One region of the Streptomyces sp. NBC_01723 genome, then DNA from elsewhere that is predicted to be linked to it. Evidence: riboswitches for the same ligand, from Rfam matches in the RefSeq annotation. Region 1 holds a riboswitch; the other holds the start of a gene.
What was found. Region 1 has a riboswitch for cyclic di-AMP ahead of OIE75_RS23115 (C40 family peptidase). Riboswitches for the same ligand answer to the same signal wherever they lie in the genome.
Positions count from the first base shown of each region.

Region 2: another riboswitch for cyclic di-AMP. It lies ahead of OIE75_RS22170 (transglycosylase SLT domain-containing protein); the one in region 1 lies ahead of OIE75_RS23115 (C40 family peptidase).

Region 1 covers NZ_CP109171.1:4,958,444-4,966,690, reverse strand. The annotation lists gene OIE75_RS23125 (M23 family metallopeptidase) at 6-1,721, shown strand; gene pcrA (DNA helicase PcrA) at 1,822-4,308, opposite strand; cyclic di-AMP (ydaO/yuaA leader) riboswitch at 4,540-4,715, shown strand; gene OIE75_RS23115 (C40 family peptidase) at 4,722-5,906, shown strand; gene OIE75_RS23110 (tellurite resistance/C4-dicarboxylate transporter family protein) at 5,933-6,958, shown strand; gene OIE75_RS23105 (hypothetical protein) at 6,936-7,289, opposite strand; gene OIE75_RS23100 (C40 family peptidase) at 7,634-8,247, shown strand, end outside.
Region 2 covers NZ_CP109171.1:4,770,196-4,778,442, forward strand. The annotation lists gene OIE75_RS22135 (glycosyltransferase) at 1-493, shown strand, start outside; gene OIE75_RS22140 (hypothetical protein) at 508-960, shown strand; gene OIE75_RS22145 (glycoside hydrolase family 26 protein) at 957-2,102, shown strand; gene OIE75_RS22150 (polysaccharide deacetylase family protein) at 2,125-2,880, opposite strand; gene OIE75_RS22155 (glycosyltransferase) at 2,973-4,319, opposite strand; gene OIE75_RS22160 (GNAT family N-acetyltransferase) at 4,347-5,411, opposite strand; gene OIE75_RS22165 (HAD family hydrolase) at 5,678-6,478, shown strand; gene OIE75_RS22170 (transglycosylase SLT domain-containing protein) at 6,494-6,985, opposite strand; cyclic di-AMP (ydaO/yuaA leader) riboswitch at 6,989-7,144, opposite strand; gene OIE75_RS22175 (polyprenyl synthetase family protein) at 7,712-8,247, shown strand, end outside.

The DNA.
Region 1 (8,247 bases):
AGTTGGTGAACGACCGTCACCCGTCGGGGACCATGACCACCCCGGCTTCGGCTTCCGACGCCGCGTCGGCGCATTACGCGTCGTACGGCACAGGGGAGGCCCAGTACGGCGACCTCACCACGTACGGCGGCTACGACACCACTGGTTTTCCGACCAACGGCCCCGCCTCCGCGGCCTTCGACGCGGACCCCCTCTTCGGCAGCCTGCCGGGCCACACCACCGGCACCTACGACACGACGGGCTCGTACGGCACCACGGGCACCTACGACACCACCCAGTGGTCCGACGGCGGCGGGCAGCAGCACCACGACGCGTACGCCGCCCAGCACCACACCGGCTACGACTCCGGGCCCTACGACGCGACCGCGTGGACGGCCGGTTACCAGGAGTCCGCCGGCATGCAGCCGCAGGCCACGGGCGCCGAGGCCACCGGGCAGTGGGACACCGGCGCCTGGACCCAGCCGGACCCGTCCGGCAACCCGGCGGACGGGACCCAGCAGTGGGACTGGGGCACGCAGACCTTCGAGACCGGCAGCTTCGAGACCGGTGCCTTCGAGACCGGCAGCTTCGAGACCGGTGCCTTCGCCACCGGCACCCTGGACACCGGCGCTTTCCAGACGGTCGCCTCCGACGAGACCTCCGCCTTCGAGACGGCCACCTTCGAGGCCACGGCTTTCGAGACGGCCACCTTCGAAGCCAACGCCTTCGCCACCGGCACGTTCGACACCGGCGCCTACGACGCCACCCAGTGGAACCCCGACGGCGCCACCGCGCACCCGGCGGAGCCCGCGGCAGCGCAGGACGCCACCCAGGACATCCTGTCCGCCGGGGACGAAACGGCCCCGCACGAAGGCGAGTTGGCCGCCACCGGCGAACTCCCCACCGTGACACCCCTCCTGGACGGCCAGGAGGAGATCACCCCGGCCGCCCGCATCCCGGCCGCGCGCGGCGCCTCCCGGGCCGGGACGCGTTCCCGCCGCCGTCTGCCCGCCAAGCGCTCCGCGCTGCTGACCATCGCCGTGCCGTCGGCCTGCGTGATGAGCGTCGCCGGTATCGCGGCCGCCTCCGTCGGCAGCCTCACCGGCGACGAGGGCACGGAGACCACGGCGGCGGCCGCGGACCCGGGCGGGCAGCAGGCCGCGCCGGTGAAGCCGTCCACGGCCAACAACAAGCTGGACACCCAGCTCACCAGTCTCGCCGCCGGAGCCGACGACTTCGCCGACCGGGCCAGCCGGACGCAGGAGCGCATCGACCTCAAGGCCGAGCAGGCAGCCGAGAAGAAGCGCGCGGCGGAGGAGGCGGCCCGCAAGGAGCGGCTGCGCCCCAAGTTCGCCCTCCCGGTGGCGCAGCACGGCCTCAGCGCGTACTACGGGCAGGCCGGCATCAACTGGATGTCCGTCCACAGCGGCATCGACTTCCCCGTGTCGTACGGGACGACGGTGATGGCCGCGACCGACGGCACCGTCCGGACGCAGTACAACAGCGCGTACGGCAACATGATGATCGTGACGGCGAAGGACGGCACGGAGACGTGGTACTGCCACCTCTCCAGTTATCAGGTTCCCTCGGGTACGAGCGTCAAAGCCGGTGACGCCATCGCATTCTCCGGCAACTCGGGCAACTCGACCGGCCCGCACCTGCACTTCGAGGTGCGCCCCTCCGGCGGCTCGGCGATCGACCCGCTGTCGTGGCTGCGCAGCCACGGTCTCAACCCGCAGTGACGCCGTAGCGTCTCAGCCGTCTGCCCGCCCCGGGGGCGTGCGCCGCCCGGCCGCGCGGACCCGAGCCGCAGCCCGGGCCCGCGCGGCCGGTCCGGCACCGTCAGAGCTTCTCCACCGGCGCGTACCGCAGCAGCAGCCGCTTCGGCTTGGTGTCGCCGAAGTCGATGGTCGCCTCCGCGTTGGACCCGGTGCCCTTGACCCCGACGACCGTTCCGAGCCCGAACTGGTCGTGCGTGACACGGTCGCCGACCGCCAGGGACACCGTCGGCTGCTCCGCGCCGGCGGACCGGCGGGTGGCGAAGCCGGACGCGCCCGACGCCGAGGAGCGGGAACGGGACGACGACAGCGAGGCCGCCACTCCCGAGACCGGAGCGGAGGGAGCCGGTCCGTTCGCACCGGTGCGCTTCCACTCCAGGTGGGGGGCCGGGATCTCCTCCAGGAAGCGCGAGGGCGGGTTGTAGGAGGGCTGGCCCCAGGCGCTGCGCAGGGTGGACCGGGTCAGGTAGAGCCGCTCGCGGGCGCGGGTGATGCCGACGTACGCCAGCCGCCGTTCCTCCTCCAGCTCCTTGGCCTGGCCGAGGGCGCGCATGTGCGGGAAGACGCCGTCCTCCATGCCGGTGAGGAAGACGACCGGGAACTCCAGGCCCTTGGCGGTGTGCAGGGTCATCAGGGTGACGACGCCGTCGCCGTCCTCTTCGTCCGGGATCTGGTCGGAGTCCGCGACGAGCGCGACCTTCTCCAGGAAGTCGGCGAGGGTGCCGGCCTCCTCACCTTCGGCGCGCTCCTGTTCGAACTCCAGGGCGACGGCCGCGAGTTCCTGGAGGTTCTCGATGCGGGTCTCGTCCTGCGGGTCGGTGGACGCCTGCAACTCGGCGAGGTAGCCGGTGCGTTCGAGGATGGCCTCGAGAACGGTCGCCGGTCCGGCGCCGGACTCGACGATGGTGCGCAGGTCCTCCATGAGCGTGTTGAACCGCTTGACGGCGTTGGCGGAACGCGCCGCCATGCCGTACGCCTCGTCGACGCGCTTGAGCGCCTGCGGGAAGCTGATCTTCTCGCGCTGCGACAGGGCGTCGATCATCGCCTCGGCCCGGTCGCCGATGCCTCGCTTGGGGACGTTGAGGATCCGGCGCAGCGGCACCGAGTCCTCGGGGTTGGCCAGCACCCGCAGGTAGGCCAGGACGTCCCGGACCTCCTTGCGCTCGTAGAAGCGGACGCCGCCGACGACCTTGTAGGGCAGGCCGGTGCGGATGAAGACCTCTTCGAAGACACGGGACTGCGCGTTGGTGCGGTAGAAGACGGCGACGTCGCCCGCCTTGGCCTCGCCCGCGTCCGTGAGGCGGTCTATCTCGTCGGCGACGAACTGGGCCTCGTCGTGCTCGGTGTCGGCGACGTACCCGGTGATCTGCGCGCCGGCGCCCTGGTTGGTCCACAGGTTCTTGGGCCGGCGGGACTCATTGCGCTCGATGACCGCGTTGGCGGCGGTGAGGATGGTCTGGGTGGAGCGGTAGTTCTGCTCCAGGAGGATCGTCGTCGCGTTCGGGTAGTCCTCCTCGAACTGGAGGATGTTGCGGATGGTGGCGCCGCGGAAGGCGTAGATCGACTGGTCGGCGTCGCCCACCACGCACAGCTCGGCGGGCGGGACCTCGGCCTCGGGCGGCACGTCGACCGGGTGCTCGGAGGTGCCGACCAGCTCGCGCACCAGGGCGTACTGGGCGTGGTTGGTGTCCTGGTACTCGTCGACCATGACGTGCCGGAAGCGGCGGTGGTAGTGCTCGGCGACGTCCGGGAAGGCGCGGAGCAGGTTGACCGTCGTCATGATCAGGTCGTCGAAGTCGAGGGCGTTGGCCTCGCGCAGCCGCGACTGGTAGAGCGCGTACGCCTGGGCGAGGGTCTTCTCGAAACCGTCGGCGGCCTGGGCGGCGAAGTCCTCCTCGTCGATCAGCTCGTTCTTCAGGTTGCTGATCTTGGCGCTGAAGGACTTGGGCGGGAAACGCTTGGGGTCCAGGTCGAGGTCGCGGCAGACCAGCGCCATGAGCCGCTTGGAGTCGGCGGCGTCGTAGATCGAGAAGGACGACGTGAAGCCGAGCCGCTTCGACTCGCGGCGCAGGATGCGGACGCAGGCGCTGTGGAAGGTCATCACCCACATCGCGTTGGCGCGCGGGCCCACGAGCTGCTCGACGCGCTCCTTCATCTCACCGGCGGCCTTGTTGGTGAAGGTGATCGCGAGGATCTGGCCCGGGTGGACGCCGCGCTCGGCCAGCAGGTGGGCGATGCGGTGGGTGAGCACGCGGGTCTTGCCGGAGCCGGCGCCGGCCACGATGAGCAGGGGGGAGCCGGAGTGCACCACGGCGGCGCGCTGGTTGTCGTTCAGCCCGTCCAGGAGGGCGGCCGGGTCCAGGGCGGGGCGCGGGGCGCCGTCCCGGTAGTACCGGTCGCGCTCCGGAGGCGCGTCGAACTTCCCGCCGAACAGATCGTGCGGGACCGGCTCCGGTCCGTGACCGTCCTCGGGCGGCGGCGGGGGTTCCTCCTCGTGACCCCGGGGGGTCTGGAGGCTCGCCAGGAAGCTGTCGTCAAAGAGGCTGCTCATCGCTCTCCGAGTCTAGGGCGCCCCACCGACAACCCGGCGCCACCCCGGAAAACGGCCGGGACACCACCCACCGGCACGCCCTGCGACGTGGTGCGACACGAAGAGTGACGCCCGTCGCCGAGGTCACGAAAATGTATCGGGCATATCACCCACCAACCTTCACAGCGGCCACACGAGTTGGCTACGGTGCGGGCAGGCCGAACGACCCCCTCCGGCGAACCTCGCCGGGCCGCGCGGCCTCCGCCGAGTCCGGCGTGCCCGCCACGGCGCCCGGAGCCGGGGACCCAACCGAGAACTTGGGGTGAATCGGCCGCACCGCCCTCCAGAGGACGGTCCGCCGTAGGGCAACCCTTCCGTGCCGCCCGAACCCGACAGCTAACCCGGTAGGCGGAGCACTGGAAGGAGTCGCCTCCTTGGCGTCGCACCGCAAGTCGCGCCCCACCGGTTCACGCGTCACGGGCCTACGGACCCCGGCCCTCGCCACAGCGGCCCTCACCTCCGTCGCCCTGCTGTCCCAGACAGCGAACGCCACCCCGTCGGACGACGACAGGCCGAGCCTCGAAGAGGTCGAGAAGAAGGTCGACGACCTCTACCGCCAGGCGGGGTCGGCCACCGAGAAGTACAACGCGGCCAAGGAGAAGACGGCCAAGCAGCGCAAGAAGGTCGACACCCTCCTCGACGACGTCGCCCAGCGCACCCAGAAGCTCAACGACGCCCGCGAGGAGCTGGGTTCCTTCGCCTCCGCGCAGTACCGCACGGGCACGGCGGTCCCGGAGACGGCGACCTTCCTGCTCGCGGACTCGCCGCAGGAGTACTTCGACCAGAACCAGCTGATGGGCCGGCTCACCGGCCGTCAGAAGACCGCGGTCGACGACTACGTCACGCAGCAGTCCGAGACGATGAAGAAGCGCCGGGAGGCCACCGAGAGCCTGGAGACGCTCACCGGCTCGCAGCAGGACCTGAAGACGGCCAAGTCGACCGTCCAGAAGAAGCTCGCCACCGCGCGTGAGCTGCTGTCGAAGCTGACCGCCGAGGAGAAGGCCCGGCTCGCGGCGATCGAGAGGAAGAAGCAGGAGGAGGCTGCCCGCAAGGCCGCGGAGCTGGCCGAGCAGCAGGCAGCGGAGCGCGAGCGGCGGGAGGAGGCCGCACGGCAGGAGAGCGGCGGTGGCACCTCCTCCGGTTCCTCGGAGTCCGGCGGCAACGGCTCGTCGGGCTCCTCGACGCCGGACTCGTCGTACGGCACCAAGGCCGAGAAGGCACTCGCGTTCGCCCGCGCCCAGATCGGCAAGCCGTACGTCTGGGGCGCCACCGGCCCCGGCTCCTACGACTGCTCCGGCCTCACCCAGGCCGCCTGGAAGGCCGCGGGGGTGACGCTGCCGCGCGTCACGTACGACCAGGTCAACGCCGGCACGACCGTCCCCGTCTCCCAGGCCCTCCCCGGTGACCTGGTCTTCTTCTACGACGACCTCAGCCACGTCGGCCTCTACATCGGCAACGGCATGATGATCCACGCCCCGAAGCCGGGCGCGTACGTCCGCGAGGAGTCGATCTACTACGACGGCGAGTCGTCGATCCACAGCGTGGTGCGCCCGGCCTGACCGGCGCGGCTCTCTAGCATCGGGGCATGTCGTCAGGCACGTCGTCAGGCACTCTCCCCTCCCCCCTGCGCGCCTGGTGGGCGCAGCGTCCACCGGCGGCCGGGGCCGCGGTCATGGCGACCGGCATCCTGTCGGTCGCCCTGCACATGACGGGACACGAGGTCCTGTCCCGCATCGCCCTGTTCCTTGCCTGCGCCGCCTGGCTGACCCTGGCGGTGAACTTCGTCCACCTGCTGCTGGCCGAGCGCCCGCAGTGGCTGACGCGGGCGGGGACACCGGGCGCGCTCACCGCGGTCGCCGCGACCACCGTGCTCGGCACCCGGCTCTCGCTGCTCGGCTGGACGACCCTGGCCGCCGCGCTGCTGGCGCTGGCGACGCTGCTGTGGCCGGTGCTGCTCCTCCTGGTCGTGCGGCACTGGGGGCGCAGGATGCCGGGGGCGGTGTTCCTGGGGTGCGTGGCCACGGAGGGGCTGGCGGTGCTCGGCGCCACGCTGTCCGCGGTCACCTCGACGCCCTGGCTGGCCCACGCGGCGCTGGTGCCGTTCTGGCTGGGGATCGTGCTCTACCTGATCGCGCTGTTCCGCTTCGATCTGCGGCAGGTGGCCCGGGGCTCCGGTGACCACTGGGTGGCGGGCGGGGCACTCGCCATCTCGGCCCTCGCCGGCGCCAAACTGATCGCGGCGACCGGCACCGGCATGTACCTGTGGAACTCCGACGACGGCGCCGTGCTGCACGACGTGACCGTCTTCCTGCTCACTCTCGACCTCGCCTGGTACGTCGTCCTGCTGGTCGCCGAGTTCGTCTGGCCGCGGGTCCGCTACGACGTGCGGCGCTGGTCGACGGTCTTCCCGCTCGGCATGACGGCGGCGGCGACGCTGTCCGTGGCCGCCGCGATCGACGTCGCGTGGCTGGACGCGCCCGGCCGGGTCCTGCTGTGGATCGCGGTGGCCGGGTGGCTGGCGGTCGCGGCGGGAGCGGTCGCCCAGGCCCGGGCCGGGCTGCGGTCCGCGGGCACGAGCGCCTCCGCCGTCACGTCCACAGCACCGCGATGAAGATGTTCGCGACGGTCAGCAGGCCCACGAGGCCGAACAGCGGCTTGTCGACCTTCTCGTCGTCGCGCTTCACGTAGACCAGGCCGAGGATCACGATCAGCAGGGCGAGCTTCACCCCGATCTTGAGGTTGTCCACGGACTGGTCGTCGGCCTGGTTGAGACCGACCAGGGCGACACCGGTGACCAGCATCGTCAGCGCACCGTGCAGCATCGCGGGGATGAAGCGGGCCGTGCCCCGGCCCATCGCCTTCATCTGGGTCAGGAAGCCGCCGAGGAGCGCGGCGATGCCGATGATGTGCAGACCGACGAAGAGGTGGATGAGTACGTCCATGAGGCCGGAGCCTAATGAGCGGCCGGAGGACGTCCGACACCGGCCCGGCGGTGCCTGAGCCGCCCCGGTGCGGAAAGCGGCGCATATATGCGCCCCATAACAGCTCAGGTCCCTCACCCGTCCCCGATCGGGCAGCTCGGTCATCACCCCGCGTGAAGACGACGGCCGCCGGACGGGCACGCGGTCAGATGCATGCGCGGGCCGATCCGGTACCGCCACTTCCGCGCATCCCGGCACCGGACCGTTACCGACGCGCCTAGCGTCCTCCCTCAGGCAGCCGGAGCGGACCGGAGCCGACCCGGCACGGGCCGGAGTCGAGTCGTACGGAAGGACGTGGGTCGCAGGTGGGAACGCACCGCAGGCCGCGACAGCGCGTGACGGGCGGCGGCAGGGCCCGTACGGCGGCCACCATCACCCTCGCGGGCGCGGCCACCGCGACGGGCCTGGGCGGGACCGGTCACGCCGATCCGCAGCCGACGGCGGCCCAGGTCAGGGCCAAGGTCGACAAGCTGTACCAGCAGGCTGAGGTCGCGACCGAGAAGTACAACGGCGCCAAGGAGAAGGCGGACGCCGCCGAAGAGCACCTGGAGAAGCTGCGGGATCAGGCCGCCCGCAAGGAGGACCGGTTGAACTCGGCCCGGGAGGCGCTGGGTTCGGTCGCCGCGGCGCAGTACCGCAGCGGCGGCCTCGACCCCGCCCTGCAGCTCGCGCTCTCCGCCGACCCCGACCGGTATCTCGACAACGCCGCCTTCGTCGAACGCGCGGGCAGCCGGCAGACGGCCGCCGTGGGCCGGGTACGCAAGGAGCTGCGGGACATCGAGCGACTGCGCGGCGCCGCCCGCGTCGAGCTGACCTCGCTGACCTCACGCCGGGCCGAACTGAAACGCCACCGCGAGACCGTCACCGGAAAGCTGGAGACGGCCCGCCGCCTGCTGTCCCGGCTGACCGCGGAGGAACG
Region 2 (8,247 bases), 190 kb from region 1:
GCCGCCCCTGCGGTACGCGGCCTGGCTGTCACCGCTCGTGCTGCTCGCCGGGACCCTCGCCTTCGTACCGAGCTACTCGGGCAAGGACCGCGTCAACTACTTCCCGCCCGGCGAGGTGGCGCTCGTGCGGCAGCTCTTCGACCAGGCGCCCGACGACTCCCTCGTCGTCGCCGCCAACCGCAACTACCCGCTCGCCTACGAGCAGTACTGGCGGGTCGACCACTACTGGTTCCTCGAGGACACCCGGACCCACGTCGACGACATCGTGCGCGACCCGTCGGCCGTCCTCGCCCGCGACATGGCCGGCGTGGAAGCACCGGCCCGCGCCTACTTCCTGCTCACCCAGGGGCAGGTGGCCAACTCCGAGATGAACGGCCAGCTGAACAAGGCCCAGTTGAGACGCGTCCGGGAGTCCGTCGCGGACTCGCCGCGCTTCGAGCGCGTGGCGCAGAACAGCGCGGGCGTGCTCTACGTCCTGAAACCGGCGAGCTGAGGAGGGCACCCACCATGACACCGCAGGACCTCGTGATCCGCATGCTGCCCCCCTTCGCCGGCTGGCTGGCGCTCGCCGCGCTCGCCCTGCCCGGCGGCTCCCCGCTGCGCGGCGCGGCCGTCGCCGTCTTCCTGGCCGTCGGCCCCGGCGCCGCCCTGGTCAGAATCTGCGGGCCCGCCCTCCGGGCCCGCCGTGCCGAGGCCCCCGCCGAGCACCGGGAAGACGCCTTCGAGCGCCACTCCGACCTGCTGGAACAGCTGGTGCTGGCCGTCCTGCTGAGCGTCAGCGCCGCGATCCTCGTCGCCACGGCGCTGATCGCCACGCACGCCCTCAGCGGCGACCGCGTCCTGCTGGCGCTCACCCTGCTGACCACCCTCGCCGCCTTCTGCCCGAGCCTGCGTGCCCTGCCGGCGCCCAGGACGGCGCCGGGCGCCGCGCCACCGACACGGAAGGGTTCCACTCTGTGAGGTTCGCCCGTCCCGCTCGCCGCACCAACGCGGACTCGACGACCGGACAGCACCGCCGACCAACGCACCCGACGCGCCCCGCACGCCCCGCGACCCCGGGCAGGCGCCGCCTGCTGATCACGTCCATCACCGCCATCTGCGCGGTCCTGGTCGCGGTGCTCGCCCTGCGCGACGCCTCGGGACCCGCCGACCCGGCCGACGACCCGAGATGCCGCCCCACCGCCCTCCTCGAACCGCCCTGCGGCGCCTGGTTCGGCGCCTTCGTGCCGCACGACAAGTCCGACCTGGCCGCGAAGGTCCGGGAGTACGAGAAGAACGTCGGCCGTGGGCTCGACATCGTGTACACGTACCACGACATGTCCGCCGTCACGGAGACCCGGCTGGAGGGCCAGCTCCTCACCGAGCAGGAACAGCGCGTCGGCGAGGACCGCATGCTGCTGCTGTCCTGGGAGAGCAAGTGGTGGGGCGGCACCAAGGGCCGGCAGCCCACCTGGAGGCAGATCGCCGCCGGCGACCTGGACGAGTCGGTGATCGACGTCCAGGCGCGGCGCGTCAAGGAGTACGGGCAGCGCACGGGCAAGAAGGTGTTCCTCTCCTTCGACCTGGAGATGGACACCCGCACCCCGGACAACGGCACCCCCGCCGACTACGTCCGCGCCTACCGCCACATCCACGACCGCTTCCGCGAACTGGGCGTCGACAACGTGGTGTGGACCTGGATCATCACCGGATACCTGAACCACGGCGACCTGTTCGAGCGGATGTACCCGGGCGACGACTACGTCGACTGGATCGGCTACAACCAGTACAACTACTACCTCTGCCACAAGACCGGCTGGCTCAGCTTCGCGCAGACGCAGTACGCCACCCACGACTGGATCCGCGCCCACATCTCCGACGACAAGCCCCTGATGCTCTCGGAGTTCGGCAGCGCCTCCGACCCGAAGCGCCCGGACCGGCAGGCGGAGTGGTACGCGCAGGTGCCCCGGGTGCTCAAGGACCTGGAAGGCGTCAAGGCGGCCCTCCAGTGGAACTACCGCGACCCGGGACCGCACTGCAACCTGGCCGTGGCGAACGGCCAGGCGTGGGACAGCCTGCGGGAGGTGGCCGCCGACCCGCACCTCAACCAGCCGCACGGCTGACCGCCACCCCGCCGGACAGGCCCTACCCCGCGAACTCGGGGCCCCGCACCATCGCCCGCCCCCGCCGGTACCAGCGCCACGCGACGGTCTTCGGGCCGTCGCGGTAGGGGGCGACGCGGGCGCCGCCGCCCGCCAGCCAGGACTCGACGTCGGCGACCGTGTGGCTCCGCCGCACGATCAGCCGGGCGATGCGGTACCGCTCGTCGCGGTCCGAGCTGAGCGCGTGCCGCACGGCGGTCGCCGTCTCGTACCCGGCCCGGGCCGACGACGCCCGCACCTTCGCGCTGTTGTAGCCGTGCGGGTAGGCGAGGTGGCGGACCGGATGCCCGAGGGCGTCCTCCAGGACCGCCTTGGACTCGCGGAGTTCGTGCGCCAGGGCCGTGCCGGACAGGGTGTCGAGCTGCGCGTGCGTGACGGTGTGGCTGCCGATCTCCATGCCGGAACGTTCCAGCCCGGCCACCGCGTCCAGCGTCATCATCGGGGCGGGCGGCAGCAGACTGCGGCCGCCCGGCACGATGGCCCCGGTGGTGAGGTACGCGGTGGCGGGCAGCGCCCGCTCGGCCAGCGCCTCGGCGGTGGGCCCGGGCAGGTCGGCGAAGCCGTCGTCGAAGGTGAGCAGCACCGGCCGGGGCGGCAGCGGCGCCCGCCCGGCGAGATGGTCGGCGAGCGCACTGATCGTGACGGGCCTCATGCCGCTGTCGACGATCGCGTCCAGCTGCGCGGCGAACTCCTTCGGCGTGACGGTGAACTCGGCGATCCACGACGGCGGGTCCTCCATCACCGCGTGGTACAGGAACACGGGTATGTGTCCGCCACCCGGCGCCCGGACGCCCTCGCGCGCACCGCCCGCTCCCGGTGCCCCGGCCCCGCTCACCGCGCCTCACCCCCGGCCGCACGCAGCGCGCGCCGGGCGCGCAGATAGCCGACGGGGCCGTACAGCATGCCCCGGCGCTGCAACCGCGCCAGGCGCCGCGGCCAGGGATGCGTACGGGAGTCGTGACCGCCCGGCGCCCCCACCGCCTCCGCGTCCTCGCCGGTGGCGGTGGCGCGTACGGCGGTCAGGCGCCGGGCGTGCGCGAGTCCGCCCGGCACCCGGGCGAGGAGGGCCGGCAGCAGCGCCGGCCGGTTCACCAGGATCGCCGTGAGGTACGCGGTGAGGCCGGCGCCGTAGCCGTACGCCTGGGTCTCCAGGTCGCGCCAGGTCTCCCGGTGGTGGTGCCAGACCAGCGCCCGGGGCGTGTAGTGCAGCCGCTGCCCCTGGGCGAGGACGCGGACGAACCCGTAGAGGTCGTCGCCGCCCCGCGCGGGGGTGCCCGCGCCGGTCGCCGGGTCGAAGCCGCCGACCGTCCGCAGCACCGCCGTACGGAAGGCCATGTTGGCGCCCGAGCCGAACCGGCCCGCGGTGAACGGGAACAGGGGCTCGTCGGCGGGCGGTTGCTCCGGGTCGTACGTGCGCGGGACGAAGCCCTTCGAGAAGCCGCCGTGGCCCTCCAGGAGCACCTGGGCGGGGGTGCTCAGCCGCGCGGGCAGGATCAGGCCGGTGGTACAGCCGAGACGCGGGTCGGCGGCGAACGGCGCGGTCAGTTCGGTGAGCCAGCGCGGGTCGGCGACCACGTCGTCGTCGGTGAAGGCGACCACCTCGCCCCGGACCATCGCGAGGCCCCGGTTGTGCGCGACGGCGAGTCCGGGGACCGGCTCGCACACGTACCGCACCCGCTCGCCGTACTTCCGCTCGATCAGCTCCCGGGTCTCACCGGTCACGGGCGCGTTGTCGACCACGACGATCTCGAAGTCCGGGTGGTCCTGGGCGAGCAGCGAGTCGAGGGCGCGGGCGAGCTGGTCCGCGCGTTCCCGGGTGGCGACCACGACACTGACGGACGGCGGCGCGGGCCGTGGCTCGGGCGGCGCTCCCCGGGGCAGCTCCCGCGCGAGCCCGGCCAGCACCCGTGTGGGGTCCGCGCCCTCGGGGACCTGCCCTAGGAGCGTGCCCACGGGCAGGCCCGCGCGTCTGACCAGCACGAACACCGCGCCGGACGTCACCGGCGGGCTCCCCGGGCCCGGCCGCAGTACCGCCGCCTCCCCCTCTTCCCCCGCCGCGCCGGTGCCGTCGCCGAGATCCAGCTCGGCCACCTGCACCGCCCCGATGCGCAGGAAGTCGTCGATCTCCCGCCGTGTCTCCCGCAACGTCTCCTGCCGCGCACGCCGCCCACCGGCCATGCGCCCACCCCCTCGTGGTTGACCTCGTCAGGACCTGCGCAGCCGGGCCGCGCCCCTCAACGTCCGTACCGCGAGCGACGCCAGCCGCGGCCGGTCGCGCACGAAGCCGTGCGCGCGGCGGGCCGGTTCGCGGCCGAGCCAGTGCAGGGCGGCGCCCGCCCCCGGGCGCGTCGCCGCCCCCTCGTACACCGGCAGTTCCCCGGTCTTCAGCGAGTCCTTGTACTCCGCCGGGCCCCGCCCCATGTCCAGCAGCCCGATGCCCTCGGCGGCCGCGGCCTCCGCCATCCGCAGGTGCAGGACGAGCCCCGGCGAGTACTTGGCGAAGTCCGGGTCGTAGGCCGGGAACCAGCACGCCAGGACCGTCGCCGAACGCAGCCCGAAGTGGGCGGCGACCGGCCGGCCGCCCGCGTAGAGCACGGACAGGGTGCCCGTGCACTCCGGCGCGCGCGTCTGGGTGAGCCTGCCGACGAGCCGGCTGATCCACTCCTGCGCGAACCGGTCCCGGCGTCCCGTCCTGCGGTACTGCGCGGACTTCCACTCCATGAGCGTGCGCAGCGCGGCCGGCTCACGCTCGTCGAAGACGAAGCGCACGGCGCCGGCCTGGCGGCCCAGCCTGCGCTCCTTGGCGAGCGTGGTCTTCAGGAACTTCGGCGACTGGGTGCGCAGGACGTTCTCGTACGCCTCGTAGCCCTTCTCCACGTCGATGACGTAGGTGGTGTGCTCCTCGGCGGCGTACGGCACGAACAGCCCCTGTTCGGCCTCCAGGTTGTCGAAGGCGAGACTCGACAGGGAGCAGGCCCGCAGCAGTCCGCGGGGATCCGGGGCGAGGCCCTGGCGCAGCACCGCGCCCTGGCAGTCCGACACCCCCAGCCCGATCGCCCGGCCCTGGCCCAGCGGTCCGCGTTCGTGCGGCAGGAATCCGGCCGCCTCACCGCCGTCGTACAGCACCGCCACCCGCGCCCGCGGCCGTACCCGGCCCACGGCGTCGGTGAACTCCGGTTCCATGAAAGGGTTGCGCGGCGCCGTCGACTTGGCGCGTATGTCCCGCCAGTGCTCCCGTTCCCCCTCGCCCAGCTCCTGTGGCCCGAGCACACGTACGCGTCCGCTGTTCAACCCGACCCCCCGATCAAGTCCCCCCTGGACAACAGGAAGGTACCCCGGGGGCTGACTCGAGGGGTAGGTAGCAGACCATGTTGTTGCCAACCGGTGCACAGGCCTTTAACCGGCTTTAGCCGATGATGTGCCAGGTTTCGGACATGTTCGTGCGTCGTCGTGCGCGTTCGAACGCACTCGCTGCGTCCTCGTTCGGAACCGGTCGCGGGTGAGTCGGATGGGTGTCGCGTCCGTATTCTCTGATCATGGACCGCACCGCATACTCACTCGTCGCCACCGATCTCGACGGCACGCTGCTCCGCGGCGACGACACCGTCTCCGAACGGTCGCTGGCCGCGCTGGCGCGGGTGGCCCGGGCGGGTGCGCGGCACCTGGTGGTGACGGGGCGCCCGGCACCCCGGGTGCGGCCCCTGCTCGACCGCCTCGGGTGCACGGGGCTCGCGGTGTGCGGGCAGGGCGCGCAGGTGTACGACGCCGGCGCGCACCGGATGCTGTGGTCGGTGACCCTGGACCGGGAGCTGGCGGAGACCGCGCTCGGCAAGATCGAGGCCGAGGTGGGCCAGGTGCACGCCGCGGTCGACCAGGACGGCGTCGACGGCCTGACCCTCATCGAGCCCGGGTACCTGATGCCCCACCCCACGCTGCCCGCGGTGCGGGTGGAGCGGCGCGACCAGCTGTGGCGCACCCCGATCAGCAAGGTGCTGCTGCGCCACCCCGACCTGAGCGACGACGAGTTGGCGTCGACGGCGCGCGCGGTGGTCGGCTCCCTCGCGACGGTCACCATGTCGGGGCCCGGCACGGTGGAGCTGCAGCCGTGCGGCATCACCAAGGCGACCGGCCTGGCGCTGGCCGCCGAGCACCTGGGGGTGGGCCGGCGGCACACGATCGCCTTCGGCGACATGCCCAACGACATCCCCATGTTCGACTGGGCGGCGCACGGCGTCGCCATGGCCGGTGCCCACCCCGAACTCAAGGCGGTGGCCGACGAGGTCACGACGACGAACGAGGACGACGGCGTGGCCGTCGTCCTCGAACGGGTCTTCTGAACGTCCCGGTGCGGCTCAGTACGCGCCGAAGACGTTGTCCATCGAGCCGTACCGGTCGGCCGCGTAGTTGCAGGCGGCGGTGATGTTGGCGACCGGGTCGTACGGGTCCCAGGAGGTGCCCTCGACGTGGTACGCCTGGAAGGTCGGGTCGATCACCTGGAGCAGGCCCTTGGACGGGGTGCCGTTGATGGCGTTGATGTCCCAGTTGTTGATGGCGAGCGGGTTGCCGGACGACTCCCGCATGATGTTGCGGTGAATGCCCTCGTACGAGCCGGGGATGCCGTGCTGCGCCATGACGTCGAGCGACTCGCGGATCCAGCCGTCGAGGTTGTCCGGGTACGTGGTCGCCGCCGTGGCGGCCGTCTTGGTGGCGGCCGGGGTGGCCGCGGACGCGCCGGTGGCGCCGATGAGCGGCAGGGCGAGCACCGCGACACCGGTGCCGGCCACGGCGAGCCTGCGGGCGATGCGGGTGGTCCGGGCGTGACGGTTCTGACCGTTGGCAGACATCTGTATCCCTCTCCTGACGCCTGCGAGGTGAGCTGTCGGGTTCGGGCGGGGAGGTGCCCGGCCGCGCCCTGACGGGTACGGCTTCACCCCGAGCCGCTCCGGTGGTGACCGGTGCGGCGACTTACCTGGGTCCCCCGCTCCTGCCGGCGAGTGAGTTGAGTGGATGACTGTGTGTACGGGCGATGGCAGGATTCGGCGTCCGCCCGACAGGCCGGGAACGTATGCGAGAGCACATGTCCGAAACAAGTGCAGGAATCACCCAACGCCCTGTTGACCTTGGTCTGAGGCGTTTGGGGCTCTTGATCCTTTGCGGTTGCCAAGCCTCAACTGGCTTGCGGGACAAAGGGAGGGCGCAGGTTGCGGCGGGGTTGCCCGAGGGTGCTCCGGAGTGAGCCAACTCACGGGCCTCAACAAGCGCGGCAAAACGGGCATTAGTCCCAACTGTGCTCCAACCGGCCCTGGATGCAGAGTGCTTCGCCCGTCCGGTGTTTTCGCGTGCCGCGCGGGCATCCGTTCGGGACCGGGGAGGCGATATTGGTATCGGTCAATATGTGGTCATATCGACCGATCAAAAACATACCGCTCATGATCCGATACCGCCCGGCCTGTAACGGTGGGCGCTAGCGGTGATCGAAAGGTGACCGGATACGCTGACTCGAGTGGTGGCAGCGACCTATCGACAAACCAGGTAATCGCCAGTAGACACCAGCAGACAGGAGACCCCTCGTGACCGTCGTCGGGCCGTTCGGGCTGAGCGTGCGGGACCAGGCTCTGGAAGCCGATGTCCAGGCCGGATTGGTCGCGGTCGAGGAAGGGTTGCTTGAGGCAACCAAAAGCGAGGTGCCCTTCATCACGGAGGCCGCCCAGCATCTGGTGCGGGCCGGCGGCAAGCGGTTCCGGCCGCTCCTTGTGATGCTCTCGGCCCAGTTCGGTGACCCCTATGCCCCCGGGATCGTGCCCTCGGCCGTGGTGGTGGAGCTGACCCACCTGGCCACGCTGTACCACGACGACGTGATGGACGAGGCCGCCGTGCGGCGCGGGGTCGCCAGCGCCAATGTCCGCTGGGACAACTCGGTCGCGGTCCTGACCGGCGACTTCCTGTTCGCCCGTGCCTCCCAGATCCTCGCCGACCTCGGGCCCGAGGCGGTCCGCGTGCAGGCCCTCGCGTTCGAGCGGCTGGTCACCGGCCAGATCCTGGAGACGGCGGGCCCGCAGGACGGCCGGGACCCCGTCGACCACTACCTGGACGTGCTGGGCGGCAA